DNA from 4 places in the Asticcacaulis carbonis genome. Region 1 is predicted to be linked to each of the others. Evidence: predicted binding sites of a transcription regulator. Region 1 holds the regulator's gene; each other region holds the start of a gene.
What was found. The regulator LexA, encoded in region 1, represses DNA repair genes until DNA is damaged. The targets are predictions, from matches to a motif close to ATGTTCNCNANNTGTTCT.
Positions count from the first base shown of each region.

Region 2: dnaE (DNA polymerase III subunit alpha) is a predicted target of LexA. The motif match lies at 1,893-1,910, and genes of this name have one in related genera.
Region 3: QB905_RS14830 (ImuA family protein) is a predicted target of LexA. The motif match lies at 5,973-5,990, and genes of this name have one in related genera.
Region 4: recA (recombinase RecA) is a predicted target of LexA. The motif match lies at 2,598-2,615, and genes of this name have one in related genera.

Region 1 is NZ_JASERT010000001.1:857,236-864,959, forward strand. Features, by position in the region: gene QB905_RS04205 (peptidylprolyl isomerase) at 1-803, shown strand, start outside; gene trpE (anthranilate synthase component I) at 809-2,332, shown strand; gene QB905_RS04215 (hypothetical protein) at 2,329-2,610, opposite strand; gene QB905_RS04220 (anthranilate synthase component II) at 2,809-3,402, shown strand; gene trpD (anthranilate phosphoribosyltransferase) at 3,395-4,420, shown strand; gene trpC (indole-3-glycerol phosphate synthase TrpC) at 4,417-5,208, shown strand; gene lexA (transcriptional repressor LexA) at 5,319-6,017, shown strand; gene QB905_RS04240 (ComEC/Rec2 family competence protein) at 6,011-7,724, opposite strand, start outside.
Region 2 is NZ_JASERT010000001.1:1,197,551-1,205,274, reverse strand. Features, by position in the region: gene QB905_RS05850 (lipoprotein-releasing ABC transporter permease subunit) at 1-1,090, shown strand, start outside; gene QB905_RS05845 (ABC transporter ATP-binding protein) at 1,083-1,763, shown strand; gene dnaE (DNA polymerase III subunit alpha) at 2,062-5,490, shown strand; gene rpsB (30S ribosomal protein S2) at 5,674-6,471, shown strand; gene tsf (translation elongation factor Ts) at 6,620-7,534, shown strand; gene pyrH (UMP kinase) at 7,661-7,724, shown strand, end outside.
Region 3 is NZ_JASERT010000003.1:108,675-116,398, reverse strand. Features, by position in the region: gene QB905_RS14855 (response regulator) at 1-148, shown strand, start outside; gene QB905_RS14850 (hypothetical protein) at 221-466, shown strand; gene QB905_RS14845 (error-prone DNA polymerase) at 486-3,713, opposite strand; gene QB905_RS14840 (DinB/UmuC family translesion DNA polymerase) at 3,716-4,672, opposite strand; partial or broken gene QB905_RS14835 (Y-family DNA polymerase) at 4,856-5,191, opposite strand; gene QB905_RS14830 (ImuA family protein) at 5,154-5,912, opposite strand; gene QB905_RS14825 (SOS response-associated peptidase) at 6,200-6,907, shown strand; gene QB905_RS14820 (Fic family protein) at 6,951-7,724, opposite strand, start outside.
Region 4 is NZ_JASERT010000001.1:1,397,616-1,405,339, reverse strand. Features, by position in the region: gene QB905_RS06770 (phosphatidylglycerol lysyltransferase domain-containing protein) at 1-1,513, shown strand, start outside; gene QB905_RS06765 (competence/damage-inducible protein A) at 1,603-2,397, shown strand; tRNA gene QB905_RS06760 (tRNA-Leu) at 2,490-2,575, shown strand; gene recA (recombinase RecA) at 2,708-3,790, shown strand; gene alaS (alanine--tRNA ligase) at 4,010-6,667, shown strand; gene QB905_RS06745 (glucose 1-dehydrogenase) at 6,667-7,449, shown strand; gene QB905_RS06740 (AEC family transporter) at 7,450-7,724, opposite strand, start outside.

The DNA of each region.
Region 1 (7,724 bases):
ATGATCTCGTCCACAAGTTCCAGGACGCCCATGACGCCGGTGATGATTTCAAAACCAGCGCCGCCAAGCTGGGCCTGACCATCACCCAGCTTCAGCCGATGACCGCTCAGGGCAAGACCGGCAATCCGCAGGTCGATTATTCGCCATATACCGACCTGGTGAAGGACGTGTATGACCTGTCCGCCGTCGGTGCCACCTCGGATGTCGAGCGCATGAGCGATGGCGAATATTTCGCCCTCAGGCTCGATGCGATCAAGCCTGCCGGCCCGCCGCCGCTCGCCGAGGTCAAGAACGATCTGGCGCGCTATTACATGATGGAAAAGATGGGTGACGCCGTGAAAGCCAAGGCTGACGAAGCCAAGGCGCGCCTCGACAAGGGCGAAGATTTCGCCAAGGTGGCCGCCGCCTATAATGCCCCGATCCAGACCCTGACCGCGCTCGACCGCAACAAGGCGCAGCAGGCCAAACTGCCCGATGCTATGGCCAACAGCATTTTTCTGGGTCAGGCTGGCGATACGTTCGAAGCCGCCGCCGACACATCCGGTCTTGCCTATGCCATCGGCCATATCGACGCCGTGCATCAGGCCGATCCGAAAACCGCCAATATACTGGCGGCCTCGGCCAGTGATCAGATGTCGCAGATGATCGCGCGCGATCTGGCCGGGATCACGCAATCGACGGCGCGCACCCTGGTCAAGACCAAGACCTATCCGTTGGCCGCCATCAAGGCGCTGGGCGTGACACCGCCCGCCACCACCAAGGATGGCGCGAAGGATAAGGGCGCTGATAAGGACAAGTCGTGATTTCCATGACCATGAGCGTTTCTGATAATGTCGGTGGCGCGTCGCAAAGCGCCTTTCTGGAAGCCTATGCAGCGGGTAAGCCCGGCCTGGTGTGGCGTCGCCTGATCGATGATCTCGAAACGCCCGTTTCGGCCTATCTGAAGCTGTCGCAGAACCGCCCGTTCAGCTTTTTGTTTGAATCGGTGGAAGGCGGTGCCTTGTCGGGCCGTTATTCGATCCTCACCCTGTCACCCGATCTGGTGTGGCGCTGTTTCGGCGAACGGGCCGAGATCGCGCGCGGTTCGGCGGTCGAAACCGCCGACTACAGCCCCGAATCTCTGCCGACGCTCCAATCGCTGCGCGCGCTCGTGGCGACCAACCGGATGGAGATTCCCGAAGGCCTGCCGCCGATGGTGTCGGGCCTGTTCGGTGTGTTCGGCTATGACATGATCCGCCTGACCGAACCCCTGGGCGCGGCCAATCCCGATCCGCTTGACCTGCCCGACGCCGTGATGGTGCGGCCCACCGTGGTGTGCGTCTTCGATAATGTAGCGCACGAAATCCTGTTGGCCAGCCCGGTCTGGCCCGATGAAAAGTCCGCTCAGGCGGCCTATGATGTAGCGCAAGGCCGTCTCGACGCGGTCGAGGCCGATCTGCGCGTACCGCTGGCCGCCCAGCCCGCAGCGCAGGATCATAGGCAGGAGCCTCTGATGTCGCCCACCTCACCGCTTGATTATGGTAGCATGGTCGAGCGCTCCAAGGCCTATATAGCGGCGGGCGATGTTTTTCAGGTGGTGCCCAGCCATCGCTTTGAGGCGCCCTACCCGCTTGATCCGTTTGCCTTTTATCGCAGTCTTCGCCGTCATAACCCTTCGCCCTATCTCTACTATCTTAATTTCGGCGACTTCCAGCTTGCGGGCTCCTCGCCGGAAATCCTGGTGCGGGTACGCGATGGCAAGCTGACCATCCGCCCGATCGCCGGCACGCGGCCACGCGGCAAGACTCCCGCCGAAGACAAGGCGCTGGAAGACGAACTGCTGGCCGATCCGAAGGAATTGTCCGAACATCTGATGCTGCTCGATCTGGGCCGCAATGATGTCGGCCGGGTCGCCAAACCGGCCACGGTGCGCGTCACCGAAAAATTCATCATCGAGCGCTACAGCCACGTCATGCACATCGTCTCGAACGTCGAAGGTGATGCGCCGGATACGCTCGATGCCGTCGATGCCCTGCTGGCCGCCCTGCCCGCCGGCACCCTGTCGGGCGCGCCCAAGGTGCGGGCGATGGAGATCATCGACGAACTGGAATCGGTCAAGCGCGGCGTCGTCTATGGCGGCGGCGTCGGCTATATTTCCAGCGCGGGTTCGGTGGACATCTGCATCGTGCTGCGCACCGCCCTGTTCAGGGATCGGATGATGTATGTCCAGGCGGGCGCGGGCGTGGTCGCCGACAGCGTGCCGCAAAAGGAATATGAGGAAACCTGCCACAAGGCGGGCGCTCTCATCCGCGCAGCACAGGATGCCTGGCGTTACAGCTATCAGAAAAACTAGCGTATAGGCTCGCTGCCCGGCGTTACCGGCTTGGCCGGATCGGCGTCAGGGAAGGCGCTGCCGGAAAGCTGAAAATCGGCGGAAACCGGCGCTGCGGCAGGTGTGATCGCGGCCTTCTTCGCAGGCATTACCAGACTGGCCAGCATGGAGGCGGCGGCGAACAGGGCCAGCACCGCCAGCAGGATCGCCAGACCTGACGGCGTGGGTTTGCGCCGCTCCAGCAGGTTTGAAGCGGCGTGAAGGCGGTCATCGAAAAGCGGGGCTGAGGAAGCAGGCATGTCGACTCGTCGGTTCGATTGGCAATGAAGATCACGCTAGGGCGATTTGGTTAACGAAATTTTGCCTGACATTAACCATAACACCGATAAATCCGCCTTCCAATGCTGCGCCCGCATCTTGCCGCTTGGAAAATCAGCCATATGTTCGTAAACAGCGCTGAATACGCATTTTAGAACGGCTCCAAGGAGCAACAGGTCATGATTCTGGTCATCGATAATTACGACAGCTTCACCTATAATCTCGTTCATTATCTGGCCGAGCTTGGCGCGGAAACGCAAGTGTATCGCAATGACGCCCTGAGCGTGCAGGACGCGCTGGCGCTGAAGCCCAGAGCCATCCTGCTGTCACCCGGCCCATGCGCGCCCGATCAGGCCGGTATCTGTCTGCCGCTCCTGCGCGCCGCGCCCGAAGACATGCCCATTCTTGGCGTCTGCCTCGGCCACCAGTCAATCGGTCAGGCCTATGGCGGTGATGTGATCCGCGCCAAAAGCCTGATGCACGGCAAGACCAGCCCGATCCATCACAATAATAAGGGCCTGTTCAGGGACATGCCCGATCCGTTCACCGCTACGCGCTATCATTCGCTGGCCGTCAAGCGTGAAACCCTGCCCGACGAACTGGAAATCACCGCCTGGACCGAAGACGGCGAGATCATGGGGCTGCAACACCGCACGCGCCCAATTCATGGCGTGCAATTCCACCCTGAATCGATCGCCACCGAGGGCGGCCACCAGTTGCTGGCCAATTTCCTCGCGCTGGCCGGTATCGAAAGCCACAATCTCTATGTCTGACGCCTTCAAACCCCTACTGGCCCGACTGGCCGACGGATCAACGCTCGATGAGGCCGACGCCGAATCGTTCTTCACTGCCTGCCTGCGTGGCGAACCAACGCCTGCACAGGTAGCGGCGGCGGTGACGGCAATAAAAATACGCGGCGAAACCGTAGGCGAAATCGCCGCCTCTGCCCGCGCCATGCGCAAGGCCGCCATCCATCTCGATCACCCTTATGATGTCATCGACGTGTGCGGTACGGGCGGCGATGGCCTGCATACACTCAATATCTCAACCGCCGTCGGTTTCGTGGCGGCGGGCGGCGGGCTGAAAGTGGCCAAGCATGGCAACCGCGCCATCACCTCGAAATCGGGCACAGCCGATGTGCTGGCGGCGCTCGGCGTCAATCTGGAAGCGACACTCGATCAGCAGCGCACGGCGCTCGATGAGGCGGGCATCTGCTTCATGTTCGCTCAGGCCCATCACGGTGCGATGCGTCATGTGTCGCCGATCCGTCAGCAGCTCGGCTTTCGCACCATCTTCAACCTGCTGGGCCCCTTGAGCAATCCGGCAGGCGCTAAGCGTCAGGTGATGGGCGTGCCGTCCTTGCGCTTTGTTGAGCCGATTGCGCAGGCGCTTGGCCAGTTGGGGGCGGTCAGGGCGTGGGCCGTGCATGGTTCGGGCCTCGATGAACTGACCACGACGGGCGAAACCGACGTGGCTGAATATCATAACGGCTTTGTGCGCCTGTTCAAAATTACACCGGAAGCCGTGGGCCTGCCGCGCGCCGCTCTGGCTGATCTGATCGGTGGCGCACCCGATCATAATGCCCGCGAACTGACTGATCTGCTCGACGGTAAAAAAAGCGCCTATCGTGACATCGTCATGCTCAATGCCGCCGCTGCCTTTCTGGTGGCCGACAAGGTCGAAACCCTGCGCGAAGGTATTGCTCTGGCAGGCGATGTGATTGATCAGGGCCGGGCGCGGGCTGCGCTGGCGGCGCTGATCCGCGCCACCCCGCCTCTGGAGACGACATGACCGATATTCTTGAACGCATCGCCAATTATAAGCGCGAAGAGGTGGCGGCGCGCCAAAAAGCTGTCACACAGGCCGATCTCGATGCTGCGATCAAAGCGGCGGATGCGCCGCGCGGCTTTGCGGCGCGTCTGGTGACCGATCAGCGTCCGGGCAGTCTGTCGCTGATTGCCGAAATCAAGAAGGCTTCGCCGTCCAAAGGTCTGATTTGTGATGATTTCGATCCGCCGTCTCTGGCGCGCGCCTACGAATCGGGCGGTGCCTCGTGTCTGTCGATCCTGACCGACGGGCCCAGCTTCATGGGCCACGAATCACACTTTCAGGCGGCGCGCGCGGCGGTGAATCTGCCCTGCATCCGCAAGGAATTTCTCGTCGATAGCTGGCAGGTGGCCGAATCACGCAGCCTCGGCGCCGATGCGATTCTGGTCATTATGGCGATGATCGACGATGCTCTGGCGGGCGATCTGATCGACGCAGCCCATGACCTCGGCATGGATGCGCTGGTCGAGGTGCATGACGCAGCGGAAATGACGCGCGCCTTGCGTTTGAAATCCAAACTGATCGGCATAAATAACCGGAATCTCAGGGATTTTCATGTCGATCTGAAGGTGACCGAAGACCTGTCGGTCATGGTCGGCAAAGAGCATATTCTGGTGGCCGAAAGCGGCATCTTTACCGCCGAGGACGTGGCGCGACTGGCCTCGACCGGGGCCACCGCCATGCTGGTCGGCGAAAGCCTGATGCGTCAGGGCGATGTGACGCAAGCCGCGAAAAAACTGCTTTCTCGCTAAAAAATTGCGGCATTAGCTTGACATTAACCGGAACACATATAGAACATTTTGCATAGGTTCATGACTTGTTCCGCGCCATATTGTGGGCGGAAAAATGCAAAGGTGTCCCGATGCTGACGACCAAACAACGCGAACTTCTGATGTTCATCCATGAACGGATCAAGGAAACCGGCGTGTCGCCTTCTTTCGATGAAATGAAGGAAGCGCTCGATCTGGCGTCGAAATCCGGCATTCACCGCCTGATCACGGCGCTGGAAGAGCGCGGCTTTATTCGCCGTCTGGCGCACAGGGCGCGCGCGCTTGAGGTCATCAAGCTACCGGATCAGGCCACCACCTCAGCACCGCCGCGTGGCCGTCAGGCCTTTGTACCGCAGGTCGTTGAAGGCACGAAGCCCGCCGAAGCGCCGCGCGCGGTCACTGATGAAACGCGCGACCTGCCCCTGCTGGGCAAGATCGCGGCGGGCGTGCCGATTGAGGCGATGGGGCAGGAACGCGACCGTCTGGCCGTGCCGGAAGCCATGCTGGGGGCGGGCGAGCACTATGTCCTCGAAATCGAAGGCGATTCGATGATCAATGCCGGTATTCTCAACGGCGATTATGTGGTGATCCGCAAAACCGATACGGCGCAGTCGGGCGAGATTATCGTGGCTCTGGTTGATGATGCGACCGCCACCCTCAAGCGTTTGCGCAAAAAAGGCGCGTCGATTGCACTTGAAGCCGCCAATCCGGCCTATAAGACGCAGATCTATAATGATGGCCAGGTCAAGGTGCAGGGCCGCCTTGTCGGGCTGATGCGGCGTTATCACTGACCTAATTCAGCATCCGAAGGGCTTGACCAGTAGCGTTGGCCACGCAGCGGCTGCCCGGCGCGGATGGCCCAGCCTTTTTGCGTGCGGGTCAGTTCGAGCGCGCCGAGGCGGCGGAAATCCCCGGCGCTGATATGGTTGACGCCTGAGCAAGTTTGCGGCCAGTCGCCGACCGGATTGCGCAGGACGACGAGTGTGCTTGAACGGCACAGAGAATCAAGCACCTTGGGTTTGGGCGGCACATTGGAAAACCAGAAGCCGACACGGTAAGGCGATGCAGCTTGCGGAATGCAAGCATAGCCCTTGCAGGTATAAAATTTTTGACGGGTATCGGCGTCAAGCGGTTGCAGTCCGTAACGCTGCGTCCACTGCACATAGCCGAATTGCCGGACTTTCGGACGCAGGACATAGGCGTCGTGGCCGATGCGAATAGCAGCGTTACCGCCATCGGGATCGACCCAGATGTCGGAAACCGGCAGGCGCGGCCACCACAGGATGGCCGTGGCGGCGATCAGGCCCAGCCAACGCACCGGGCCGCGTACCAGACATATCCACACTACGCCGAACAGCGAAACCGGCAAAATATAGCTGGCGGTGGACGGCCAGCCTATAACGGCTTGTGGCAGGGCCGATGTCCAGGCGGCGATATGGGCGATGAGCCACAGCCCGCCCGCCGCTACATTGAGCAACAGTGGCCCCAGCGGCGTAGCGGCCAGAACCGTGCCGAGCGCCAGAGCGGGCATGACGATAAAGGCGGTAATCGGCGATTCAAACAGATTGGACAACAGGCCATAGACCGAAAAACGGTTGAAATAGGCAATGGCGAAGGGCGTTGTGGCCGCCGTCGCCACCAGTGAAGCCACCAGCGACAACCAGAAACCGTGAACAATCGACTGAATTGTTTTCACCCACATGGGCACGCTGATTTCGCTGACCGGTGCCTGAAGAGCTTCAGCGAGGGCCAGCAGCGCCGCTGTGGCGCAAAACGACATCTGGAAACCAGGCTGAACCACCGCTTCGGGCGTCAGCGCGATCACCACCAGGGCGGCGATGGCCAGGGCGCGCAGGGACAGGGCGCGACGATCCAGCATAATAGCCGTAAAGGCGATACAGGCCACGACGGCCGAACGCACAGCGGGCGCAGGCGCGCCGGAAATGGCCAGATAGGCCAGGACGCACACCATGCTTAAGGCCGCAGCGATCTTCTTGATCGGCGCATTGAGCGCCAGAACCGGTATCATCGCCATCAATCCGCGCAGGGCGAAGAAGATAAAACCGCCGACCACAGCCATGTGTACGCCGGAAATCGACAGGATGTGCGCCAGCCCGGAATTACGCATATCGACGATCAGAGCTTGCGGTACGAAAGCCTCCTGCCCCGTCACCAGAGCCGCCGCAAAGCCGCCGAGCCTGCCGCCGTCATGCCAGACGGGGGTGATCGATTCCACAAGCCTTTGCGTGATGTTCCAGCGCAGGCGATTGAGCCGCAGGATCAGATCGAGCCGCCATCCATGCACGGGGGCGGCGATCTTTTCCGGCGCACCCGGCACCAGCCCCACACCGCCAATACCCTGAAACCAGGCGGCGCGCGCGAAATCATAGCCGCCCGGCAGGGAAGGTTCCGGCGGCGGATTGAGGATGGCGAAAACACTGATCGCATCCCCGGGTTTCAGGCCCGTCGCCGCGATCACCCCCGGTCGCAGCGACACG
Region 2 (7,724 bases), 340 kb from region 1:
CACCCTGGCCTTTGGCGGTCATGCCTATGTCGGCGGTCAGGTGATCGATGATTTCGCCCACCGTGATGATATGCTGAAGCGCCTGAAGGCTGTACCGGGCGTCACCGAAGCCACACCGCTGATCGATTCGCCGGGCCTGATCGAAAGTGCGCATGGCGAAACAAGTCTCGCCTATATGCGCGGCGTCGTGCCTGAAGACCTGAAAAAGACGCCGATCGTTTCCGGCACCATCGAGAAAGGCGGCTCGATGGCGCAGTTCGGCGTCGGTGACTATGGTGGCAATGTGGTGCTGGTGGGCGATGGCCTGGCCAATGAACTGGGCCTGTTGCCGGGCGATCAGGTGACTCTAGTGTCGCCGGGCGGCTCGACCGCCTTTGGGGCCACGCCGCGCCGCAAGGTCTATACGGTGGGCGGCGTGTTCAAGAGCGGTGTCAGCGAGATCGACAAAAGCTTCGTCTATATGCCAATCCAGCAGGCGCAGCTCTTCTTCGACCGCGAGGATGAATGGGACACGGTCGAGCTGAAGGTGGACAAGCCCTATGACATCGAGTCCTACCTGCCGGCCCTGCATCAGGCGGCGGGGCAGGGGGCGGTGATCGCCACCTGGAAAGAGCAGAACGCGCCCTTGTGGGGTGCGCTGAAGGTTGAGCGTAACGCCATGCGTTTCATCCTGTTTTTCATCGTCATTATCGCCATGCTCAACATTATTTCCGGCATCGTCATGCTGGTCAAAAACAAGACGCGCGACGTGGCGATCCTGCGCACGATGGGGGCGGACCGGAGCGCGATTTCACGCATCTTTTTCCTGACCGGTACGACGATTGGTGCCACGGGCACCTTCAGCGGTCTGTTGATCGGCGTGCTGTTTTGCACCTTTATCCGCCAGATTCAGGACTTCCTCGAATGGTTGTTCCATACTTCGCTGTTCAACAAGGACATCTATTATCTCGATCATGTGCCCGCCAAGATGGAGCCGTCCGAGGTGATCTTCGTGGTGGTGGCCTCGCTTTTGGCGGCCAGTATATCCACCTTCTTCCCGGCCTTGTGGGCGTCCAAGCTCGAACCGGTGGAGGCACTTCGCTATGAATAAGGTCTTGAGCCTCAAGGGTCTGACTCGTGATTACGATATCGGCGACGGGCGAAAACTGGCCGTGCTGAAAGGAGCCGATCTCGATGTCGAGGCTGGCGAACTGGTGGGGCTGGTCGGGCCTTCCGGCTCAGGCAAGTCATCGCTGCTGCACGCCGCAGGCCTGCTCGAAGCCGCACCGGGCGCGCAGATCATGATCGACGGCATAAACTATGCCGGTGCCAGCGAAGCCGTGCGGACGCGCGCGCGCCTGCATCATATTGGTTTTGTGTATCAGTTTCACCATCTGCTGCCGGAATTCACCGCGCTTGGCAATGTGATGGTGCCGCAGAATATTCTGGGCCGAAAGCCCGCCGACAGCGAGGCCAGGGCCCGTGAACTTCTGTCGGCCTTGGGCTTGGGCGAACGGCTCGATCACCTGCCGGGGCAGTTGTCGGGCGGCGAACAGCAGCGCGTGGCCATTGCCCGTGCCCTGGCCAATCAGCCGCGGCTTCTGCTGGCGGATGAACCGACCGGTAATCTCGACCCGGTCACGTCACAGCAGGTTTTCGAAGCGCTGAAAACCATCATCAAGGCGCAGGGCGTCGGCGCTGTCATTGCTACGCACAATGTCGAACTGGCGGCACATATGGATCGCATCGTGCGGCTTGAGAATGGGCGGCTGGTGCCGGCCTGACCGGCGCGCCAAATCAGAACCGCTGAAAATCCACAATCTTATCAACCGGTTTTTATTTTGTTCTCTTTGGGGATAAAAAAGACGCTTGCGTGCGGAACAAAACAAGAATAAAGAACAAAAAGAGAATTTAGAACGTAAGTCGAACATTAAGAGGATGTGGAAAAATGGTCAGCACGCTGCATAACCTGTTGTCATTCGCCGCCGTTACGGGCTTTGTTGTCCTCGTCTGCCATGTGGTGTCGCTGGCGGCCTGAGCCGCTGAAACATCCGGGCGTCAGCATGTGTGGGAGTGCGCGCCGTGAGTGATGAGTTTATCCATCTGCGGGTCAGATCGGCCTATTCGCTGCTCGAAGGCGCGATCAAGGCCTATGATATGGGCAAGCTGGCGCAGAAGCAGGGTATGGCGGCTGTTGGTATCGCAGATCGCTGCAATCTGTTCGGCGCGCTTGAGTTTTCTCAAATCTGTAAGGAATCGGGTATCCAGCCGATTATCGGTTGCGCCCTGCCGGTTAAGGGCATTGGTGGCACCGGCACGGAGCGGTGGGCGCGTATTCCTACGCTTGTCCTGTTGGCGCAAAACCAGCAGGGCTATCTCAATCTCACCAGACTGTCTTCCCATGCCTATGTTGATTCCGCTGATGAGCAATTCGTGCCGTGGGAGATGGTGGCGGCGCATCATGAAGGGCTGATTCTGTTGTCCGGCGGGCCTGATGGGCCGATTGACGTGCTGTACCGGCAAAACCGGCCCGATGAAGCGAAGGTGGCCTTGCAGGCCATGCAGGCGGCTTTCGGGGATCGCTTTTATATCGAATTACAACGTCATGACGGTAGCCTGAACGGTGGAGCCAGGGGCGGTCCTGCCGAGGTGGGGCTGGTGGAATTCGCCTATGCCCATGATGTGCCGCTGGTAGCCACCAATGATGTGCAGTTTGCGACGGAGGATCTCTATTCGGCGCACGAAGCTCTGCTGTGCATTTCGGACGGTGCCTATCTGGGGCAGGATGACCGACGCAAGGTGACAAAGGATCACTGGTTCAAACCGGCGAGCCTGATGCGTGAATTATTTTCCGACCTGCCTGAGGCTTGCGACAATACACTGGAAATCGCCCGGCGCTGCGCCTTTCTGGTCAACAAGCACGATCCGATCCTGCCGCGTTTTGATACCGGTGCAGGCCGGAATGAGGCCGAGGAACTGGCTTTTCAGGCGCGCGAAGGGCTGAAGGCGCGCTTCAAACAGGTCAAGCTGGCCTTCCCGGAAGAGGATTACTGGGCGCGTCTGGAACGTGAACTGGGCGTGATCCAGAAGATGGGGTTTCCCGGTTACTTCCTGATCGTGTCGGATTTCATCAAATGGGGCAAGAACCACGGCATTCCCGTCGGGCCCGGACGGGGCTCAGGTGCCGGTTCGCTGGTGGCCTGGGCGCTGACCATCACCGATCTCGATCCGTTGCGCTTTGGCCTGCTGTTCGAACGTTTTCTCAATCCTGAGCGCGTGTCGATGCCCGACTTCGACGTCGATTTCTGTCAGGAACGGCGTGAAGAGGTCATTTCCTACGTGCAGGAAAAGTATGGCCGTGACCGGGTAGCGCAGATCATCACCTTCGGCACCTTGCAGGCGCGCGCCGTGCTGCGCGATGTCGGGCGGGTGATGCAGTTGCCGCTTGGTCAGGTTGATCGCCTGTCGAAAATGGTGCCGAATAATCCCGCCAATCCCACCACCCTGGCTCAGGCTATCGAAATAGAACCGCGTCTGAAACAGGCGCGCGACGAAGAAGAGTCGGTTAAGAACCTGCTCGATACGGCGCTGAAGCTGGAAGGGCTTTACCGCAACGCCTCGACCCATGCCGCCGGTATCGTTATTGGCGACCGCCCCCTGACGGAACTGGTGCCGCTATACCGCGATCCGCGTTCCGATATTCCGGCTACCCAGTTCAATATGAAATGGGTGGAAAGCGCCGGTCTGGTGAAGTTCGACTTTCTGGGGTTGAAAACGCTGACCACGCTGAAGCGCGCCGAAAACTATCTTAAAAAACGCGGCATCGATATCAACTATTCAACCCTGCCTCTCGATGACGCGCCGACCTATGAACTGCTGGCGTCCGGTCAGTCGATCGGCGTGTTCCAGCTTGAAAGTCAGGGGATGCGCGACACGTTGCGCAAGATGCGCTGCGGCTCGCTGGAGGAAATTACCGCACTGATCTCGCTCTATCGTCCGGGGCCGATGGACAATATCGATACCTATGTTGACCGTAAATTCGGTCGTGCTGAAATCGATATGCTGCATCCGAGCCTTGAGCCGGTGCTCAAGGAAACCTACGGCGTCATCATCTATCAGGAACAGGTGATGCAGATCGCGCAGATTCTTTCAGGCTACAGTCTGGGGGAAGCCGATCTTTTGCGTCGCGCAATGGGCAAGAAAAAGAAAGAGGAGATGGACCTGCAAAAGGCAAGGTTCATTTCGGGTGCCAAAGAAAAAGGTGTCGATGCGGGGCAGGCCGATAGCATTTTCGAACTGGTCAATAAGTTCGCGGGCTATGGCTTCAATAAATCGCACGCCGCCGCCTATGCCTTTATTTCGTATCAGACCGGCTATCTCAAGGCCAATCATCCGGTGGAGTTTTTCGCCGCGACCTTGAGTCTCGATATTACCAATACCGACAAGCTGGCGGTCTTTTATCAGGATGCCCGGCGTTTCAATGTCACGATCCGTCCGCCTGACATCAATCGCTCGATGGCTGATTTTGATGTGGACAATGGTGAGGTATTGTATGCGCTCGGTGCCATTCGCAATGTCGGCTTCGAGGCGATGCAAAGCGTGGTGCAGGCGCGCGAAGAAGGCGGTAAATTTACCGATCTGTTCGATTTTCTGGAGCGGATTGACCCGAAATCGGTCAATAAGCGGGCTATTGAAAATCTGGCACGTGCAGGGGCTTTCGATTCCATCCATCCCAACCGGGCACAGATCGTTGCGGCGGCCGATATTCTGATCGCCTATGCCCAAAGCATCGCCGCGGATCGTGTGGCGGCGCAGGTCAGCCTGTTTGGCTCGAATGAAGCCTCGCGCCCGCGCTTGCCGAATGTGGCCGCTACGTCGGGGCCGGCGCAACTGGACGAGGAGTTGCTGGCGATCGGCTTTTATCTGTCAGGGCATCCGCTTCAGGACATGCTGGATGTGTTCAAGCGCCGCAATGTGACCCTCTATGCCGAAGCCCTGGCCCTGGCGGGTGAGGGGCGCGAAGCGTTTCGCATGGCGGGCATTATCCGGCGCAAACAGGAGCGCGCGGCGGCGGGTTCGGGGGAAAAATTCGCCTTCGTCACCCTGTCTGATCCGAGCGGCGAATATGAGGTGCTGTTTCCGCCGGAATCGCTGCGCAAAAACCGCGATCATCTGGAGGTGGGGGCTTCCATCGTTTTGAAAGTGCGCAGCAAGGGGCGCGATGGCGAGGTGCGTTTCTTCGGAGATGAGGCACAGCCGATGGCGAATGCCCTGAAAATCGATGACATGGGGCTGCGGGTACATGTTTCGGCGCAGATTATCGACCTGGCCGATCTGCGCGCGCGGCTGGAAGTGTCGAAGTCACCCAGGGGTGGTGAAATCAGTCTGGCGGGCGATCTCGGTGGTGAGGGGGAGGTCGAGTTTCGCCTGCCGCAGAGATATAGTCTCGATGCCCATTTGCGTGGGCAGCTCAAGGCTATGCCGGGTGTGTTGTATTTTGAAGATGTCTAGGCGGCTGCGTTGTTTTTCGCTGTTTGAGACTTGCTTTTTTTTGAAATTGTGAATAGGTGCCCCTCATCTCACACGCGGATATGCGCGGCTTTCCTGTGAAGGCTGCGTTCCGAGGCTGACTGTCGGTTTTTCGGCAAGGCTTTTTGCTCCGCGGAGGATTATCGGAAGAAGGATTACCAACCTATGGCCATGCCAGAAATCTCAATGCGCCTCCTGCTTGAAGCCGGTGCGCACTTCGGTCACCAGACTCATCGCTGGAACCCGAAAATGGAACGTTACCTGTTCGGTGCGCGCTCCAATATCCATATTATTGACCTGTCGCAAAGCCTGCCTTTGTTCCATCAGGCGCTTTTGAAGGTGCGTGAAGTGGCCGCTGCCGGTGGCCGCGTCCTGTTCGTGGGCACCAAGCGCCAGGCGCAAGGCCCGGTGGCGACTTCGGCCAAGCGTTCGGCCCAGTATTTCGTCAATCACCGCTGGCTCGGCGGCACCCTGACCAATTGGCGCACCATTTCGGGTTCGATCCAGCGTCTGCGCGAACTGGAACAGGTGCTTGACAATAATCCGGCCGGTCGCACCAAGAAGGAATTGCTGACCCTGACGCGCGAGCGCGAAAAGCTGGAACTGAGCCTGGGCGGTATCAAGGACATGGGCGGCATCCCCGACCTGATGTTCGTGATCGACACCAACAAGGAAGCGATCGCCATTCAGGAAGCCCGCAAGCTCAATATTCCGGTGATCGCCATCCTCGATTCGAATTCCGATCCGGACGGCATCACCTATCCTGTACCGGGCAATGACGACGCGGCGCGCGCGCTGCAACTGTATTGCGACCTGGTGGCGGACGCCGTTCTGGACGGTTTGGCAGCCAGCCAAAGCGCTTCGGGCATCGATCTGGGTGCGGCGATTGCGCCGGTTGAGCCCGCGCTGGCGCAGGACATCGCTGCCGAAGTGGCCCCTGAAGCCACGGCTTCGGAAGCGTAAGCTTTTGCCTGATGCGCCGGTGCTGATCACTGGTGCGCAAATAAAGACGTTTCAGCACAGCTTGAGGCCGTTTTCGGCTTCAGGCTGTTGCCAGATTGACATGCATTACGGCTATGAGGCCGTTTATCTGAATTTATTGGAGGATTTCATGGCTGAAATCACAGCAACCCTGGTTAAGGATCTGCGCGAAAAATCGGGCGTGGGCATGATGGACTGCAAGAAGGCGTTGCAGGAAAATGACGGTGACATCGAAGCGGCGATGGACTGGCTGCGCACCAAGGGCCTGTCCAAGGCCGCCAAGAAGGCTGACCGCGTGGCTGCTGAAGGTCTGGTGACCGTGGCCACCGAAGCCAATGGCGCGGGCATGACGGCGGCTGCCGTCGAGGTCAATGCCGAAACCGATTTCGTGTCGCGTAACGAACTGTTCCAGAATCTGGCTCGCAAGGCCGGTGTGGCCGGTCTGAAGGACGGTACGGTTGAAGGCGTGGCGGCTGCGGTGAGCGACGAACTGACCAACCTGATCGCCACGATCGGCGAAAATATGGTTGTGCGCCGCGTGGCGCGCTATTCGGTCGATCAGGGCGTCGTGGCCTCCTATATCCACAATGCCATCGCCCCCGATCTCGGTCGCATCGCCGTGCTGGTGGCCATTGAATCGGCGGGCGACCCCGACGTTCTGAAGGATGTCGGCCGTAAGATCGCCATGCACGTAGCGGCCACCCAGCCGCTGTCGCTGTCCACCGATGATCTCGATCAGGCGGCTGTTGAACGCGAAAAGGCGATCTTCACCGAGCAGGCTCTGGCTTCGGGTAAGCCCGCTCAGGTCGTGGAAAAGATGGTCGAAGGCCGCATCCGCAAGTTCTTCGAAGAGGTGGTGCTGATGAAGCAGGCCTTCGTGATGAACCCGGATCAGACCATTGAGCAACTGGTGGCGGATACTGCCAAGGGCCTCGGCACGCCGGTCACGGTGAAGGCGTTCACGCGCCTCGCTCTCGGTGAAGGCGTGGAAAAGAAGGTTGACGATTTCGCGGCTGAAGTGGCCTCGATGACGGGCGGCGTCTAAATCCTCGCACAGAAAAAGCGTATAAGGGGCGTCGGCATTTGACATGCTGGCGCCCCTTTGACTATTCAAGAGCCTGCGAACACGTTAAAGCCGTTTTGCCTGCGATTCCTGCTCCGAAAGCCTGATATGACACACGATGCGCTGAAAACCGATGCCGGTCTGAAATACAAACGCATCCTGCTCAAGGTGT
Region 3 (7,724 bases), on a different contig from region 1:
GGTTCTCGCCATGTCAGCAGGCCTTGGTGAACGCATCACATCGGAAAATGCGATTTCCGCTGCGGTCAAGGCTGGCGCCGATGCAGAAATACGCAAACCCTTCACGCATATTCAGTTGATGAACACGGTGATTGACATGATGGCATAGCCAAGGCTGGCTCAATTCAATTTGATCTTCATCCTTATAGACGCCAGCAGATGTCCTCGATTATAAGATCATATGGGCATCAGATTATATGATAGCGCGTGGGTCATTTTGCGCGATTCCGATACGCCGCAACAGGTTCGCAAGGATCGGGGTAATCCCGCCATGTTCCACGTCGGCGATTTCCGCTATGATATCGATGGCCGCGCTTTCGATCACTCAACGACAGTTCCAGATATTGTCCAGATGCTCAGCATCGCGGAGGCGCGCAACTTAGGCCTTTCGACCCAGTACATGGCGCCTAAATCCATCCACGTATAAATGCGTTCGGAAGGCGGCCTCACTTAAAATCCCGGCTTCGGTGCTGTATCTGCGCTATCGCATGCCCGGGCACGCGCGGATCGACACGTGAACCGCCATTCCTGAACTCGTCGCCCGGCTGGTGCGGCATTTGAAGTGGCGTGTCACGGTCGCCAACGCTGGCCAGCATAGGCGACAGGTCGACGACCGTCCGAGCAATGAGATGAACGACGTCCCCCTCCTTCTGAATAAAGCCGGTGATCAGGACCAGGCTTGAGCCATAGACGGCGCGCTTGTATTCCAGCCCGACCTTTTCCCAGACCACGATGTTGGCATCGCCGGTCTCATCTTCGATGGTCATGAAGATGACGCCATTGGCCGATCCCGGCCGTTGCCGGACATTGACCATGCCGGCGACCTGGACGTAGCGCTTGTCCTTCGATGTCATCGCCTCCCTGCAGGTGATGATGCTGCGCTCTTTCAGGTCCGACCGCAAAAAGGCGACCGGATGGGCGCCTTTGGTAAAGCCGACCTGGTTGTAGTCCTCGACCACCTCGGCGCCGTCGGTCATCCGTTTGAAATCCATATCCGGCTGATCGATCTCGGACAGGCTGCGACCGGTTTCGTCGAGCAGACTGTCGAACAACGGCAAGGCGTCGTCCCGGAGCGCCCGGATGGCAAACAAAGCCTCGCGCCGCGACACCTTAAAGGCCTGCTCAAACACGTCGGCCCTGGCCAGCTTTCGCAAGGTGGCGACCGGCGTCCTGGCCCGGCGCCAAAGATCAGGGATTGATTTGTAGGCCTGGTCCCCGCGGCGCAGGATCATCTCAGCGATTTCCTCGCTGCGGATGCCTTTGATAAGGCGATAGCCCAGGCGCACCGCGAATCGGCCGGGCCGCTCGGCGGACTCCAGAGTACAGTCCCAACGTGAGTTATTGACGCAGAACCACCTGACCTCGACGCCATGTAGTTTCGCATCACGAATGAGCTGGGCCGGTGCGTAGAAGCCCATGGGCTGGCTATTGAGGATGGCGGCCAGGAAGACATCTGGATGGTGGCACTTCATCCAGGAGGAGGCTTCGGAGATAATGGCAAAGCTGAAGGCATGACTTTCGGGGAAGCCGTAAGAGCCAAAGCCCTCCAGTTGTTTGACCAGGGTGAGCGCAAACTCCTCGGTGTAGCCATTGCCCTTCATGCCATTGATAATGTCCAGCGCCAGCGGCCCTATGCCGCCTGTCTTCTTGAACGTCGCCTGCGCCCGGCGGACAAGATCGGCCTGTCCGGCAGTGAAGCCAGCACAGACAATGACCACCTTCATGGCCTGCTCCTGGAAGAGCGGCACGCCCATTGTTTTGCCTAAGATGGCGGCCAGTTCCGGCGTCGGGAATGTCACCTCCTCCAGGCCTTCGAGGCGGCGTAGGTACGGGTGAACCATGTCGCCCTGGATCGGCCCCGGCCGGACGATCGCCACCTGAATGACCAGGTCGTAGAAGGTGCGTGGTTTGGTGCGCGGCAGCATCGACATCTGAGCCCGGCTTTCGATCTGGAAGGTGCCAATCGTATCGGCTCTGCGGATCATGGCATAGGTTTTCAGATCTTCCGGCGGGATCGAGGCCATATCGATATGGATGCCTTTATGCTCGGCCAGAAGATCGAACGCCCGCTTCATGCAAGACATCATGCCCAGCGCCAGGCAATCGACCTTCATGAACTTGACGGCGTCGATATCGTCCTTGTCCCATTCAATGACCTGGCGGTCCTTCATGCGCGCAGGCTCTATCGGTACGAGTTCGTCGAGCCGATCATGGGTCAGGACAAAGCCACCCGGATGCTGGGAGAGCTGGCGCGGTACATCGAGCAATAGCAGGTGGATCTCAAAGGCGAGACGAAGCCGCCGGTCTTGGGTGTTGAGATTAAGCTCAGCTGCCATCTCTTCGCTGAAGCCGGTCGAATGCCAGTGGCGGATCGATGAGGCGAGCGTCTTGATCGTGTCTTCGGGAAAGCCCAGCACCTTCAGGGTGTCGCGCAGCGCGCCACGTGTGCGGAAGCGCGTGACAACGGCTGTCAGGGCGGCGCGATTGCGGCCGTAGGTCTCAAACACCCACTGCATGACTTCTTCTCTGCGCTGGTGCTCGAAATCAACATCGATGTCGGGCGGCTCCTTGCGCTCTTCCGAGATAAAGCGCTCGAACAGAAGGTCGTTGCGGTCGGGATCAACCGAGGTGATGCCGAGCACATAACAGACGCAGGAATTGGCGGCAGAGCCGCGGCCCTGGCAGAGGATGTCACGAGACCTCGCAAACTGGACGATGGCATTGACGGTCAAAAAGTAAGGCGCGTAATCGAGCCGCCCGATCAGGTCGAGTTCGTGCTTGAGAAGCTTGATGACCTTATCGGGCACGCCGTCCGGATAGCGCCACTTGGCCCCGGCCCAGGCCAGGCGCTTTAACGCTTCGATGGCCGACAGCTTCTGGCTGATCTTCTCTTCCGGATATTGATATTCCAGCTCTGACAGGGAGAACCGGCAGCGCTCGGCGATCTCGACGGTGCGCGCCATGGCCTGGCGGTAGTCGGAAAACAGCCGTCCCATTTCCTCCGGAGACTTCAGGAAGCGGTCGGCATAGAGGTGGCGCAGATCACCCATGGTGTCGATGGTGCAGCGGTTGCGGATGCAGGTCACAACGTCATGCAGCATGGCGCGCTCATGAATATGGTAGAGCACGTCATTGGTGACGACGGTTGGAACCCGGTGCTTGAACGCGAGGTTCGACAGCTCATGCAGGCGCATGTGTTCGTTCTGGCGGTGGCGCAAGGTCAGGGCCATATAGGCACGCTCAGCAAAAACCTGCTTGAACTTGCGCAGACGGACCGCGCACAACTCGTCGGCTTCGTCAGGGATGAAGATAGCGATCAGGCCTTCATGGAAATCCTCGACATCCGACCATTCGAGGTCACAGCCGCCCTTCCCAGCACGGCCCTTGCCCAGAGACAACAGGCGGCAAAGACGGCCATATCCCGCACGGTCGATCGGGTAGATCAGGAGAGACATGCCATCCTTAAGATCAAGACGACAGCCGATGATCAAGCGGACACCTGTCTCTTTTGCCGCAACATGCGCCCTGACGATACCGGCCAGTGTATTGCGATCGGTGATGGCGAGAGCCTCCATGCCCAGGGCCTTGGCTTGCGCGAACAGATCGTCCGGTGCGCTGCAGCCGCGCAGAAAGGAAAAATAGGAAGCGCATTGCAGTTCGACATAATCCGCCATGGTCAGTCGAACTTTCCATGCAGATACCAGTTGAGCGAACCCGTCCCCTCATTTTGGCCGTCACCTGCCCGAAACGCCCAGAAGCGCTCGCCATTATCGACTTCGAGGATAAAGTAGTCGCGTATCTTGCCCTTCTCATTGTCGCTGCACCACCATTCACCGCGCACACGCTCAGGGCCATCGGCACAGAGGACGCTGTAACGTTGACCGCGCCAGGTAAAGGCGCGCGGCGGATGATCGGGCAAGGCGGCCAGAGCCATGATCGGCTCAGGTCGGCGATAGATGCGCTGTGGGCGGCGAAAAGCCGCGTTACGCCTTGAGCCGATCTCCGTCGAGGTGGGCGGCGCACGCTTCACCGCGCGCTCGGGTATATCGGTTGCCACGGATACGGCGCGGTAGAGGCTCTGCCTGCCATAGCGATTGGTGATCGTGTCCCATAGCTCTTCGACATCGGGCCTGGGCGGCGCCGAATAGTGGGCGACGGTCTGTTTGGGCACCAGGGGTTCGACAAAGGCAGCTTTCATGACCATCTTGTCGATGCCCCAGCCGGGATCGACGGTCTCGATCTTGTCGCACAGCAGATGGCTTAAACGCCTGGGATCACGCACCGGCTTGGCCGTCGCCACGAAGATGGTCTCGATGCGGTTATCGACGCGCGTAAAATGCAGATCAAGGCGACGACTGCCAAGGCCCGACGCTTCCAGACGGTCACACATCATATCGGTTAAGCGACGGGTATATTTCTGCAAGGTCTCCGGAGCGCCGATCGGTTCGGCAAAGACCCGCTCGACCGAAATCAGCTCCGGCGATTGCACAGGTTCAATCGGCTCAGCCAGTCGACCAAAGGCCTGGTCGACACGGCGGAACAGCTTGGGCCCAAAGCTCTGGGTCAGCGGGGCTCTCGGCCTGGCAGCCAGTTCCCCAATCGTGTCAAAACCCAGCAGTAACAGATCCGGCATCATCTCAGCCGGTAACCGCAAGGCCGCTATGGGCAGATTGATGAGTGCCTCTGCAGTCTTACCCGGCTCAATGATGCGCATCGATTGCTGCCCGAAACGCGCCAGGGCATGCGCGCCCCCCCAGGTGTCGGCAAGCGCCGCCTGGGCCGTAAACCCAAGCTCAGCCAGCCGTCTGATGATATCAGACAAAAGACCCGCCTCACCGCCATAGAGGTGGGCGGCTCCCTCAATATCCAGAACGAGCCCGTCGGGCGGATCGGCAGCGACGATGGGGGCATAGAGCCGCAAGGCCCAGAGGGCGAGCTTTTCCAGATCAGCAACATCACCATGAGGATCGGCGTCCAGAATAGTCAGATCAGCAAACAGGGATTCTGCCCTGGCGACGGGCATACCGATATGGATGCCAAGGGCCTGAGCCAGATCATCAACGGCCGTTATGACCCGCCGCCTGCCATCCGACCCTTTAAGGACTAATGGGACATCAGCCGGTGGCGCCTTGTCGCCAAGTCCCCTTCGCATCCGATCTGTTGGCCAGGTCGGAAGATAAAGCGATAAAACCCTTGTCATCGCACGCTTCCACTTCAAAATCCGCACATTCGCCGCCTCGGCAGCGCATCAGCTCAATCTGCCACCGGGCGCGTCCCACACCGCGGACGGGTAAAGGTCTTGAATTTAGTTCTGTCACCCGCCAGCGCGTAAAGGCTGCGGTGGGATTGCCAAAGTCCCGCGCATCGACGGGTCTGCGCCATCTTCGCAAGGCCAGACCCATGGTGCCCGACGTCTCTGAGGCCAGTTGCAGACGATGGGATGAGACGCGGTTCAGGTCTGACAGCTCGGCAACAACGGCAGATAGCCCGCCGTGGCGCAGCGCCTCTTCAAAACAGCCAAGGATCGAGGCTTCATCCCGTGCTTCAAAAAAGACGACCTGTTCTTCGCTCAAGCCCGATTGCGCAAGTGCCGGGGCAAACAGATCGGCCTGGCTGTAGCACCACAGGACCTTGCCACCCGTTCGCGCTGCGATACCGGCCGTAAACGAGGCCGCCGCCGCGCCATCTACCGCTCCATGGGCGCCGCCAGCGATCTCGTGAAGGGCGCCAAGGGCCAGCCCGCCTTGAGGCAGGTGACGATCAAGCGCCTCGATACCGAAGGGCAGGACGGTCCGGCTACGGCGAACAACCCCCTCGATCCCTTCGATCTGTTGCCTGAGTTCGGTAAGGACGGCGGCATTGGCGGGTGGCATAACATACACGATCCTTTCTGGAGCGAGGTTAGAGAGGCGTTTGGCCCCGACATAGACATAATGTTCCTTATTTGTTCTTTTTTGAAAAAGGAGTCAACGGGGGTTAATGGCTCGGGTACGCGACGCGAGGTCTGAGTCAGGTCTCTCGCGAATCTTATCGTGGTGGATTCCAGCACCGGAACAATGTCTTAACGGCCAGCATGCGGCCTAAGATGCGGTATGAAAAAAAGTGATTGCGTCCATCCCTTTGTTGGGGACAATCTGAGTTCACCTCCGGGAGGCAGATCGTGTGCAACCTTTATTCGATGACGAGCAATAAGGACGCCATTCGCGAACTGGCTCGCTTCATGAAGGCGACGAGTGCAGTCGATAATCTGCAGGCCATGCCCGCCATCTTCGCCAATGGCTGGGGGCCTGTTGTGCGCAACACATCTGAAGGCCGGGAACTGGCGATGACGAGATGGGGCATGCCATCACCTAAATTTGCGCTCGAAGGCAAGTCTTATGATTCCGGCGTCACCAATGTCCGCAATACCGCTTCGCCGCACTGGCGCCGATATTTGGGGGTGGAAAGCCGCTGCGTCGTGCCCGCGACCTCGTTTTGCGAACCCGACCAAGCATCCGGCTCCAAACAGAATACCTGGTTTGCTCTCGATGAGACCCGCCCTCTCTTCTTCTTTGCTGGTATCTGGACGCCGCAATGGACGTCGGTGCGCAAAATGAAGGACGGCGAGACAACGGACGATCTCTACGCCTTCCTGACAACCGAAGCGAATGCAGAGGTCAAAGCCATCCACCCGAAGGCCATGCCAGTGTTTCTTCGTAACGCTGAAGAAGTCGAGACATGGCTGACGGCACCCACGGAAGAAGCGCTGAAGCTGCAGAGGCCCCTACCGGACGCCGCGCTGAAGATCGTTGCACGTGGTACGAAGCTGGATAGGCCGGGTGATGACAATGGCCAGGCGCCTTCTCCGGCACAGGCAAGCCTCTTTTGAGTAGTGCTACATGTTAAGACGTAGAGATACCTGTCTTGAGGGTCTATTCCGGCAGCGAATAGCTGGTGCTACGGCCACCACCTGCGTCTTTGACGAGGATGCCACGCTCGACAAGGTCAGTAATGTCACGCAGCGCCGTGTCCGGCGAAGACTTCGTCAGGGCCGCCCATTTGGATGTGGTCAGCTTGCCTTCAAATCCGTCAAGCAGGCGATTGATGATCTTGCTTTGGCGTTCGCTCAGCTTTTGTCCGGCAAGCCCCTTCCAGACTCGCGCCTTGCGCAAGGTATCAGCCAGTATGACTTCAGCGCCGATAAAGGCCTGGTCAAGGCAAGCCAAAAACCAGTCTATCCAATCGGTAATGTCAGTGCCACTCTTCTGGGTCGCTTCCAATCGGGCATAGTAGGTTTTGCGTTCCTGACGGATTTGGGCGGACATACTGTAGAAGCGCTGAGGGCTATTTTCCGAACGCGCCAAAGCCATATCGGCGATGGCGCGCGCGATACGGCCATTGCCATCATCAAACGGGTGGATGGTTACGAACCAGAGATGTGCGATGGCGGCTTTCAGCACAGGATCCATTGCCGGGCCATCATTGAACCATGTCAGAAAATCTGACATTTCCCTAGCGACCCGCGAAGCCGCTGGTGCTTCGTAATGGATCCTCTCAGCCCCAAAAGCCCCCGAGATCACCTGCATAGGCCCCGACACCTCAGTGCGCCACGCCCCGACCACGATCCGCGTCATACCGCTATACCCAGTAGGAAACAGGGCGGCGTGCCAGCTAAACAACCGCTCTTCAGTCAATGGCGCGCCATA
Region 4 (7,724 bases), 540 kb from region 1:
CTATGTCGTCCGGTGGCTGCCTCTGGGCCTCGTCGAATTTTCGCACGCCATCGGCACGGCCAGCGGCGTGTTGATGCTGTTTGTGGCGCGCGGTCTGTGGGAACGCATCGATACGGCCTGGTACATGGCCATGTTTTTGTTTTGTCTGGCGGCGGTGGTGTCGCTGACGCGCGAACTGGCCGTGGTGCCTGCCGTCTTGCTGACCATCTGCGCCCTTCTGCTGATCCCGTGTAAGGACGCCTTCAACCGTCGCTCCAATCTGCTCAGCCTGTCGATCAATCCGATCTGGGCGGGGCTGAGTATCGCCACCTTAGGCGTGATCGTCTGGAGCGGGTTTTACGCCTATCAGCATGTGCCCTACGCCCATTCGATGTGGGTGCATTTCTCATATCGCGCCTCGGCGTCGCGGTTTTTGCGCGGGCTGGTGGTGATGGCGGTGACGGCGGGTCTGATCCTGTTGTACAGGCTGTTCGGCATTGCACGCCAGTTACCACCCGAACCGCAGGAAGAAGATGTCGAGCGCCTGAAAACCGTGGTGGCGGGGGCTTCCAATCCACAGGCCTGGCTGGCCCTGTTGCGCGACAAACACATCTTATGGAACGACGATCAGACCGCCTTCATCATGTACGGCGTGTCGGGTCAGCAATGGGTGGTGATGGGCGAACCGATCGGCCCCAAGGCCGAGGCCGAGGCCCTGTGCTGGCAGCTTAAAGAGTTGGCTTCACTCAGCAATGCACGCTTAAGCTTCTATCAGGTCAGCCCCAATCTGCTGCCGCTGATGATCGATCTGGGCCTGCGCCCCTATAAGATCGGAGAAGAGGCGATGGTCGATGTCGCCGCCTTCGATCTGGCTGGCAAGAAGGGCTATGGTTTCCGCCAGACCATCAAGCGCTTTGAGGGGCTGGGGGCGGAGTTTGAGGTCATCGCGCCCGAAGATGTCGGCCCGCAACTGGATCGGCTGAAGGCCGTGTCCGATGCCTGGCTCAAGGGTAAGTCCGCCAAGGAAAAGAGCTATTCGCTAGGCTGTTTTCAGGACGATTATATGCGCCTGACGCCAGTGGCGGTGCTGCGTGTCGGCGGTGAGATCGTCGCCTTCGCCAATCTGTGGCCGACGCAGGATCGCACCCTGTTGTCGATCGATCTGATGCGCTATGCGCCCGATGCGCCGCCCAGCACGATGGAATATCTGTTCCTGCAACTGATCTTTTATACCCGGGAACACGGCTATCGCTATTTTTCGCTGGGTCTGGCACCATTGGCCGGATTACGTGCCAAGCCGCTGTCGAGCGCCTGGCCGAAACTGGCCTCGCTCATCTGGGAACTGGGCGGAGAATTCTACAATTTCGAAGGCCTGCGCGCCTACAAGGAAAAGTTCAAACCCGACTGGGAACCGCGCTATTTCGCCGTGCCGGGGCAGGAGGCGGCGCTGGTGCCGGCCCTGATGGCCGTGGTGGCGCTGGGTGGACGCACGCCCAAGCCGATGCGCGTCACGCCCGATGACGCACCGGCCTGATGTGCCGTGCTAAAGGCTTGGCGTGTTGGCTGTAAGGGCTGTATAAGCCTCCCACCACGCCTGATCCTTAAGCGGAGCCTGACCGATCCATGACGCCAAACAATCCCACCGCCGCTATCCTGATCATTGGCGATGAAATCCTGTCGGGCCGTACCATCGACACCAATGTCAACACCATTGCCCGCTTTTTAGGGGCGCTGGGCATCGACCTGGCCGAGGTGCGCATGATCCACGATGATGAGGCCCAGATCATCACGGCGGTCAATGCCCTGCGCGGGGCTTATGATTATGTCTTTTCGACCGGCGGCATCGGCCCCACCCATGACGACATCACCGCCGACTGCATGGCGAAGGCTTTTGGCGTCGCCATCAGCGAACATCCGCAGGCGCTGGACATTCTTCAGGCGCGGGCGCTGAAAATGGGATGGGAACTGAACGCCAACAGCCGCCGCATGGCGCGCATTCCGCAGGGCGCTGATCTGATCAAAAATCCGGTATCGGCCGCCCCCGGCTTCCAGCTTGGCAATGTCTTCGTCATGGCGGGCGTGCCCAAGATCATGGAATCCATGCTGCAGGACGTCGCCCCGCGTTTGCGCACCGGCAGACAGGCGGTTTCGCGCACGCTGAAGCTGATCTATATCGGCGAAAGCTGGGCGGCCGACGCCCTGCGCGAAACCGCCAGGCGCTATCCCGAACTGTCGCTGGGCAGCTATCCTTTCGGTATGTCCACCGATGGCGAATTCGGCACCCAGCTTGTGATTCGGGGCCTCGACGCCGATCAGGTCGATCAGGCCCGCACGGAGCTGCTGACGGCACTCGAACCGGTGGTGGCCGAGGCGCAGGCGCGCAATCCCGCTGCTCTGCTTGAAGACATCAGCGTCTGATCGCACACACCATGCTGAAAAACGGCCTTGCGGGCGGCTTTCGCTTGCAATCCGTCTCGACGTGCGCAAAACGAAGACCGCACGGTTTTTAAGCGGGCGTGGCGAAATGGTAGACGCTACAGACTTAAAATCTGTCGGGGGCAACCCCATGCCGGTTCGAGTCCGGCCGCCCGCACCAGGTTCCGCAAAATTTATTTTTTAGAACATATTGCGAACTTGGAACAAATGGGGTACATTTTCTGTCAGGAGAACAGATGATCCGTGAAATCCCACATCGGGGCGGGGAATCGTGACATAGAAGGGATTGGTTATGTCGCAGGCGGTATTGAAACTCGTGGCTAAGAACGAAGCAGAAAAACAACGGGCGCTCGAAGCAGCGCTGGCGCAGATCGACCGGGCCTTTGGCAAGGGCTCGGTGATGAAGCTGGGGGCCAATGGCAAGGTGCAGGAAATCGAATCGGTATCGACCGGTTCGCTGGGCCTTGATATGGCGCTGGGCATTGGCGGCCTGCCCAAGGGGCGGGTGATCGAAATTTATGGCCCGGAATCATCGGGTAAAACCACCCTGGCCCTGCATACGGTGGCCGAAATCCAGAAGGCGGGTGGCACAGCGGCCTTTGTGGATGCGGAACACGCGCTTGACCCCACCTATGCCGGTAAGCTGGGGGTCAATCTCGATGATCTTTTGGTGTCGCAGCCCGATAATGGTGAGCAGGCGCTGGAAATCACCGATACGCTGGTGCGTTCGGGCGCGGTGGACATTGTGGTGATCGATTCGGTGGCGGCGCTGACGCCGCGCGCTGAAATCGAAGGCGATATGGGCGACAGCCTGCCCGGTTTGCAGGCGCGCCTGATGAGCCAGGCCTTGCGCAAGCTGACCGGCTCGATCTCCAAGTCGAAGTGCATCGTCATCTTCATCAACCAGATCCGCATGAAGATCGGCGTCATGTATGGTTCGCCCGAAACGACGACCGGCGGCAATGCGCTGAAATTCTACGCCAGTGTTCGCCTGGATATTCGCCGCACCGGCGCGATCAAGGTGCGAGATGAAAACATCGGCAACAGCGTCAAGGTCAAGGTGGTCAAGAACAAGATCGCGCCGCCCTTCCGCGAAGTGGAATTCGATATTCTGTTCGGTCACGGTATCTCGAAGATCGGCGAAATCATCGATCTCGGCGTCAAGGCCGGTATTGTCGAGAAATCCGGCTCGTGGTTCTCCTATAATTCGACGCGCATCGGTCAGGGACGTGATAATGCCCGCGAATTCCTGAAGGCCAATCCCGAAATGGCGAAGGAAATCGAAATGGGCATCCGCCACAAATCGAACGTCCTGTCGGAAGAACTGCTCGGCACGCCGGAACCCGACGCCAATGAAGGCGATGAGTCGCTGTAAGGCTTACGGTCGGGGCGGCGGTACCGATCCCCAATCCCAGCCCGTCATCCTGATCGGAAAGACGCCTCCTGACAGGGGCGTCTTTTTTATGCTTTGCTGCGCAGAACGCGCCACGAAATATGCCGCAGATGCCGAAAGGTCTTTGCGCTTGGGGATAAGCGCCTCTATATACGGGCGATATTCATATTCCCTTAGCCGGAGCGGTTTTCCGTTTAGCTCATGACGACTTCGCCTACGCTCAATCAAATTCGCCAGGCCTTCCTCGATTATTTTGCGAAGCAGGGCCACGAGGTCGTCAGTTCGTCGTCGCTGGTGCCGCACAATGACCCGACCCTGATGTTCACCAATGCCGGTATGGTGCCGTTCAAGAACGTCTTTACCGGCGCTGAAACGCGGCCCTATAAACGCGCCACCTCATCGCAGAAGGTTGTGCGGGCGGGTGGCAAGCATAATGACCTCGATAATGTCGGCTATACAGCGCGCCACCACACCTTTTTCGAGATGCTCGGCAATTTCTCCTTCGGCGACTATTTCAAGGCTGAGGCGATTGAATTTGCCTGGAAACTGATCACCGAAGATTACGGCATCGACAAGAACCGCCTGATGGCCACCGTCTATATCGATGATGATGAGGCGTTCGATCTGTGGAAAAAGATCGCCGGTCTGCCCGAATCGCGCATCGCCCGCATCGCCGGTTCCGATAATTTCTGGTCGATGGGCGATACCGGCCCGTGCGGCCCGTGCACCGAAATCTTCTATGATCACGGCGATCATATCTGGGGCGGCCCGCCGGGCACACCGGAAGAGGACGGCGACCGTTTCGTCGAAATCTGGAATCTGGTCTTCATGCAATATGATCAGCAGCCGGACGGCACCCGCCTCAACCTGCCCAAGCCATCGATTGACACCGGCATGGGACTGGAGCGCGTCGCTGCCGTCTTGCAGGGCGTGCATAATAATTACGACATCGACCTGTTCCGCAACCTGATTGCCGCCTCCGTTGCCGCCACCGGCGTCAAGGCCGAGGGCGAGGCCCTGCCGTCGCACCGCGTCATCGCCGATCATCTGCGCTCATCCTCCTTCCTGATCGCCGATGGCGTCACGCCGTCGAATGAGGGGCGCGGCTATGTGCTGCGCCGGATCATGCGCCGCGCCATGCGCCACGCCTATCTGCTCGGCGCCGAAACGCCGTTGCTGCATCGTCTGGTGCCGGCGCTGGTCGCTGAAATGGGTGATCATTATGGCGAACTGAAACGCGCCGAGGCCAGCATCGTCGATACGTTGCGTCAGGAAGAAGAACGGTTCCGACGCACTCTGGGGCGCGGCATGAACCTGCTCGATGAGGCGACACGTGATCTGAAATCGGGCGACGTGATGAGTGGTGAAACGGCCTTCAAGCTGTACGACACCTATGGTTTTCCCCTCGATCTGACGCAGGACGCCGTGCGCGCCCGTGGCCTGACCGTCGATACGGCGGCCTTTGAGGTGGCGATGGAAGAACAGCGCAATCGCGCCCGCGAACATTGGACGGGCTCCGGTGAAAAGGCCGTGGCCGCCGAATGGTTCGCCATCCGCGACGCCGTTGGCGCGTCGGAATTTGTCGGCTACGAGCATTTGGATGCTCAGGGCCATGTGCAGGCCCTGGTGCTGGACGGCGAAAGCGTCGAAGAAGCCCATGCCGGCGATACGGTTGAGGTTGTGTTTGAAAAGACGCCCTTCTACCCCGAAGGCGGCGGGCAGGCGGGCGATACCGGCACGGCCGAACTGCTGCATGGCAAGGCGCGCGTACGCGATACCCATCGTCATGCCGGTGAGCTGATCGTGCACCGCATGGAGATTGTCGAGGGCAGCCTGAAGCTGGGCGACAAGGTGGAACTGCACGTCGATGCCCATAAACGCGCCACCACGCGCTCTAACCATTCGGCGGCGCACCTGCTGCACGCCGCGCTCAAACACGTTTTGGGCCCGCATGTGGCGCAGAAGGGCCAACTGGTCGATGCCGACCGGATGCGTTTCGATTTCAGCCACGGCGCGCCTTTGAGCGACGAAGAGATCACGCGCATCGAGGCCGAGGTCAATGCGGTCATCCTGCAAAATGCCGCCGCCTCGACCAAGATGATGACGCCCGACGAGGCCATTGCCGAGGGTGCTGTGGCGCTGTTTGGTGAAAAATACGGCGACGAGGTGCGGGTGCTGGCGCTGGGTAGCGCGCTGGACGGCGACGGCAGTTTTTCGGTCGAACTGTGTGGCGGCACCCACGTAGCGCGCACCGGCGACATCGCCCTGTTCAAGATCGTCTCCGAAGGCGGCGTGGCGGCAGGCATCCGCCGTATCGAGGCTGTGACCGGCGAATCCGCGCGGCAATTCCTGCTCGAACAGGCAGGCGTGGCGCGCAATCTGGCCGACCAGTTCAAGGTTCCGGTAGGTCAGGTCGAGGCAAGGGTCGAGGCCCTGATCGCCGAGCGCAAGAAGCTGGAAAAAGAATTGTCCGAAGCCAAGCGTGCTCTGGCTGTGGGGGGCGGTGGCGCGGCGGCGGGCCCCGAAGACATCAATGGAATCAAATTGCTGGCGCGCGTTCTCGATGGGGTGGGCGGCAAGGATCTGCGTCCGCTGGCCGAAGATTTCAAAAAGCAGGTCGGTTCGGGCATTGTGGCCCTGATCGGCAGGCTGGACGGCAAGGCGGCGGTGACCGTGGCGGTGACGCCCGACCTGACGGGCCGCTTCAATGCCGCCGAACTGGCGAAAGCCGCCGTGATCGCTATGGGCGGGCAGGGCGCGGGTGGCAAGCCCGATTTCGCCCAGGGCGGCGCGCCCGACGATGCGAAGGCCGATGACGGGCTGGCGGCGGTCAGGGCCCAGATCACAGCTTCCGCCTGATGGACAGGCTGGCCGGCAAGATCATTGTGGTCACCGGCGGCGCCAGCGGTATCGGCGAAGCGATTGCGCGCGCGGCCATCCATGAGCGGGCGCGCGTCATTATCGCCGATATTCACCGGCCTCCCGGCCTGAAACTGGCGCAGGAACTGGGGCCGGAGGCGCATTTTCTCGAACTCGACGTGGCCGAGGAAACGTCATGGGCGGCGGGGCTGGATGCCGTGGTGGCGGCGCATGGCCGGTTGGATGTTCTGGTCAATAATGCTGGTGTGACCGGCCATGCCGGAGACGGCCAGAACGATCCGGAACATACCTCGCTTGATGAATGGCGGCGCGTGATGCGCGTCAATCTCGACGGCGTCTTTCTGGGCTGCAAGCACGCGATCCGCGTCATGCGCGCCACGGGCGGCGGTTCGATCATCAATATGTCGTCGCGCTCGGGTCTGGTGGGCGTGCCGCATCAGGCGGCCTATGCGGCCTCGAAGGCGGCGGTGCGCAACCATACCAAGAGCGTGGCGCTGTACTGCGCCGAGCAGGGCCTCAATATCCGCTGCAACTCAGTGCATCCGGCGGCCATACTGACGCCGATGTGGGAAGCCATGCTGAAGGACGGCGCGGATGCGAAAGCCGTGGCGGCGGCCAGCCCGCTGCATCGTTTTGGCCGTCTCGATGAGGTGGCCGCCATCGTCACCCTGCTGGCCTCGGATGAGGCGACCTTCATTACCGGTTCGGAATTCAATATTGACGGCGGCATTCTGGCGGGTTCTGCCGGTTCGCCGAAATAATCAGGCCGATAGCAGCAAGGCCAGTCCCGACAGGGTGAACAGGCTGATCAGCGTGCTTTGCGCCACGGTGCGCGCCGCGCCTTCGTACCACAGGCCGTACATGCGGCTCTGCACGAAAACACTGACCGCCGTGGGTGTGGCGGCCAGGAAGACGCACACCTTGTAGGTCAGGGGATCGACCGGCAGAAAATGCAGAACCAGCGCCACCAGAGCGGGGGCCAGCAGGATTTTGCCGATGATGGCAAACGTGCTGGCGCGGTCGGGACGGATCAACT